DNA from 2 places in the Mesobacillus sp. ABV4_180 genome. Region 1 is predicted to be linked to the other one. Evidence: predicted binding sites of a transcription regulator. Region 1 holds the regulator's gene; the other holds the start of a gene.

Region 1 (2,206 bases):
GGCAAGCTCTGCTGCCTGGGCAATTGCCGGTGTGTTTCTCGCTCTATTCGCCCAATCGATTGCCGGCAGTATTGAAAATATGATCGGCATCGAAATGGGTTCCGAAAATACACAGGAGATCATTAAACTGATTGAGAACTTCCCTATAGTTATCCTGGTCAGTTCGATCATCGGTCCGATTTTAGAAGAGATCGTCTTCCGGAAAATCATCTTCGGCAGCCTTCATAAGAAAATGAACTTCTTTTTTGCCGCGCTGATCAGCTCCGTGATCTTCGCCCTGGCGCATTTTGAGCCGGAGCACGTGATCTTATACTCAGCGATGGGCTTCACCTTTGCATTTCTTTATGTAAAAACAAAGCGGATCATCGTTCCGATCATCGCCCACGTTACAATGAATACAATGGTTGTCCTGCTTCAATCCGTATTCCGGGAAGACATTGAGAGAATGATAAAAGAAGCAGAGAAAATTCAAAGCTTTATTGGGGGATTTTAAGTTATGAAGCAATCGCCTTTATTTTCAGGCATTGTCTACATCTTGTTAGGCACCTTATTCACCTATTTCGCGATCCAGAATGTGAACGAGTCAGGCTGGGGATTTTTCTCCTATCTCCTCGTCGCGCTTGCCCTTTCGACTTTGGTTCGGGCATCCGGATGATCCTGTTCCATTTCAAATTGAAGCAAATCCAGAAAAAATAGCCCCTTCATCACGAAGGAGCTTTTTTTTATTCTGCGATTTCACTGTCTGTCGGATAATGTTTCAGGAAATAAATCAATGATTGCAGTTCAACAGCCAGGTCTATATGGTGAATTCTGATTGAAGATGGCACATTCAGCCTGGCAGGCGTGAAGTTCAGGATCCCCTTAATATTCGCTTGCACCAATCGGTCCGTAATCGGCTGCGCTACAGCTGATGGAACAGTCAGGATCGCAACCTGAATGCCTTCCTCGACAACTACTTTATCCAGGTCATCCATATGGAAGACCCGTACGTCGCCGATTTGTGTACCTACCTTACCAGGATCGACATCGAAAGCAATTTCGATTTTCGTATTGTTGTTCTTCGAAAAATTATAATTCAAGAACGCCGTTCCCAGATTACCGACACCGATCAAGGCTACTTTCGTAAGTTCATCCTGATCCAATGTCTTCCTGAAAAAGGTCAGCAGGTAATTCACATTGTAGCCGTATCCCTTTTTACCCAATGCCCCAAAGTAGGAAAAATCCCTTCTGATTGTCGCTGAATCTACTTTTACCGCTTCACTTAACTCTGCAGATGATACCCTTTGCTTTCCTGAAGAATGCAAGTTCAATAAGAATCGGTAATACAGCGGCAAACGTTTTGCGGTTGCCTGCGGAATCTTCATAGCATCGTTCGTCATTCTCCATCCTCCACCCTGTCCGAATTTCTACTTCAGCTTCTCTTCTCTCTTAAAATCGCCGTTTTTCCCGCCGGTTTTTTCGACTAAATACGTCTTGCCGATCACCATGCCTTTGTCGACGGCCTTACACATATCATAAACAGTCAGCGCACATGCTGAAGCTGCTGTTAACGCTTCCATTTCTACACCTGTATTCCCTTTCGTTTTTACAGATGCTGAGATGTTTAAAATATAGTCACTTCCATTTTGCTCCCAATCGAACGAAAGGTCAATGCCTGTTAATGGAAGCGGGTGGCACATCGGGATGATTTCAGACGTCTTTTTCGCCGCCATAATGCCAGCTACCTGTGCAACTGCCAGTACATCCCCTTTTTTCATTTTATTTTCAGTTATCCTTACATATATATCCTCATTCACGGTTATGCTTGAATGGGCTAATGCCGTGCGGACCGTCTCAGGTTTGTCGCTGACATCGACCATTTTCGCTCTGCCTTCATCATTAAAATGCGTAAATTCTGCCATGTTCAAGCTCCTCTCATCCAAATGATACACTATTTTCACAAACTTGTGTGTGAACTTTGTTTCTATGTTCACAAATACAATGATCAATCGCATATATTGCCGTGCCTATAGTAATGGGTTACACTATTTCTAAGGCAATAGAGGTGAAAAAATAATGATATTATTACAGGTTAATCAGCTATCAAAATATTTTGCTGCTGATCTTATTTTATCGAATATAAAGTTTGAAATACAGACCCGTGACAGAGTTGCACTAGTCGGCCGTAACGGCGCAGGCAAATCCACCCTGCTGAAAATCATCGCCG
Region 2 (2,206 bases), 1.8 Mb from region 1:
CCGTTCCAGGCGCTTCGCTTTCCGCGGGGCTGGCGCTGAGCCTCCTCATCGCAAGCTCTTGCGTGGTCTCACCTGTCCAGCTGATCCCGCAGGACATTGATTTGCTTCCCAAGCACGAAGGAAATGCGTTAGCATTTTCGAGGAGTCTACACGCCTGGAACGTAGATCAACAGGGTATATAAAGATGGGGTGACAGTGAAGTATAACCTAACTTAAAGTAAATCATAGAACGCTTAAGGTGATGAAATTGTTTTCGAAAATAATTCAATCCAAAGAGATCAACTTGAGATGGTTGCTTTAGATCAGCTTGTTCCTAAGGACCACCAAAAGGTAGTACAACGGCATATTTGGCAGGAGTATGTGGAGGAAGCTGACCACCTAAGACATAAACAAGAAGTAAAAGAAATCTATACAAAGCGCGAAGAAACAATCGAGCGCGCATTCTCAGAGGCAAAAGAAAAGCATGGCATGCGTTGGACAATCCTCAGGGGGCTAAAAAATTGTCCATGCAGGCGGTGCTTACTTTCGCTGCCTTGAATCTGAAAAAGATGGCCAACTGGACATGGATAGGTCCAAAAATGGCGTAGAAAGAGGCTTAAGGGGAGTCTGTCCTTAGGTCAAAAACAAGAAAACTAAAAAAGGGGTTCGGAATCAGTGCATTCCAAACCCCTTTTGTCGACAACCTGAGCAGGCGCTGCCTGCTTTTTCCTTTATTCGTTGTCTATTGAAATATCAATTTTCTTTCCTTGTTTTTTAGCGATTTTTATTTTGAGGAGCCCATCGCGATAGGAGGCCCGGGTCTTCTTTTCGTTAATAGGATGGGAAAACGGAATTGTCCTGCTAACTCTTTGCATTGACGACATCTGTCTATGTGACTTAGTATTTTCGTTTACCTCTGAGAAACCATCTGTCTTATTGACGGTGATCGTTAATGTGCTGTCTATTACATCAATGGAAATTTGGTCTTTCTTGACTCCGGGAAGTTCAGCGCTAACGATATATTCTTTTTCTGTTTCGGTTAGGTCCACAGGGAAAGAAGAGTAGGGAAAGGGTTGTCTGAAAAAATCATCAATGCTTTGCAATATGCCTTTTACTGGCTTCTCATGCATGATTTGATTCATGGATTTAAACCATTGTTCAAGTGCTTCGTGTTTTTTGGGGCGGTCAGGATGGTTGGTCGCCATCGGTACACATCCTCCTCAGCAGAAATTTTATAATAGAATATGTGGCGGAGAATGTCCCTGTTCATGAACTTAAATAGATAAATACACGATCAAGGATGGAATTGCGTTTTCAGTCGAACCTTTTTGAACACTTTGTGAAAAATGCCTTTAGTGTGATTTAGGTCACATAACCAATTGATGTTCCTCTGTATGCTGAAACAGTAAATAAAGCAGAAGAGGGGTATACACATATGTTTTGTTACCAATGTGAACAAACGCCAACTGGCGGCTGTAAGGTAGTGGGGGTTTGCGGGAAAGATGAAACGATTGCGAGCCTTCAGGACACAATGATTTTTGCCTTGAAAGGGATAGCGGCATACAGGACTCATGCAAACCAGCTTGGTTTTACAGATCCATTTGTAGACGCTACAACCCATGAAGCATTATATATGACTTTGACTAATTCAAACTTTAATGTACAAGAACATATCGATATGGCAATGAAGGTAGGTCAATCAGCCGTAAGAGTGATGGAAATGCTAGATGAAGCACACACAAGCCGCCTGGGTATTCCTCAGCCGGTTAAGGTCAGCCAGAATAAGATTGAAGGGAAATGTATCGTAGTAACAGGACATAACCTCTTCGCTCTGGAAGAATTGCTCAAACAGACGGAAGGTAAAGGAATCAATATTTACACTCACTCAGAAATGCTTCCAGCACACGGCTATCCGGCATTGAAAAAGTACCCGCATCTGAAGGGGAATATCGGAAAAGCATGGTTCGATCAGCGCCGACTGTTTGAAAAATTCCCTGGAGCGATTCTTGCTACCACAAACTGTGTAATGCCAATCAAGGGAAGCTATGCTGACCGTATGTTTACATACGAAGTTGCAGGTCTTGAGAATGTTAGAAAAATCGAAAATGATGACTTCTCGATGGTAATCGAAAAAGCATTGGAGCTGCCGGAAGCGAATATGGAATCTGAAGAAACATTGGTGACTGGTTTCCATCACGAAACAGTGATCGGCTTGGCTCCAGAGGTC

What was found. The regulator Rex, encoded in region 1, represses fermentation and respiration genes when NADH is low (regulators of the CRP and FNR family bind a similar motif). The targets are predictions, from matches to a motif close to TTGTGAAATATTTCACAA.
Region 2: hcp (hydroxylamine reductase) is a predicted target of Rex. The motif match lies at 1,335-1,352, and genes of this name have one in related genera.

Annotation. Positions count from the first base shown of each region.
Region 1 is NZ_JBSWTJ010000001.1:49,673-51,878, forward strand. It holds gene ACXAEA_RS00205 (lysostaphin resistance A-like protein) at 1-493, shown strand, start outside; partial or broken gene ACXAEA_RS00210 (YdiK family protein) at 497-696, shown strand; gene ACXAEA_RS00215 (redox-sensing transcriptional repressor Rex) at 723-1,379, opposite strand; gene moaC (cyclic pyranopterin monophosphate synthase MoaC) at 1,407-1,901, opposite strand; gene ACXAEA_RS00225 (ABC-F family ATP-binding cassette domain-containing protein) at 2,056-2,206, shown strand, end outside.
Region 2 is NZ_JBSWTJ010000001.1:1,853,726-1,855,931, forward strand. It holds gene ACXAEA_RS09355 (hypothetical protein) at 1-97, opposite strand, end outside; partial or broken gene ACXAEA_RS09360 (transposase) at 316-587, shown strand; gene ACXAEA_RS09365 (Hsp20/alpha crystallin family protein) at 711-1,184, opposite strand; gene hcp (hydroxylamine reductase) at 1,415-2,206, shown strand, end outside.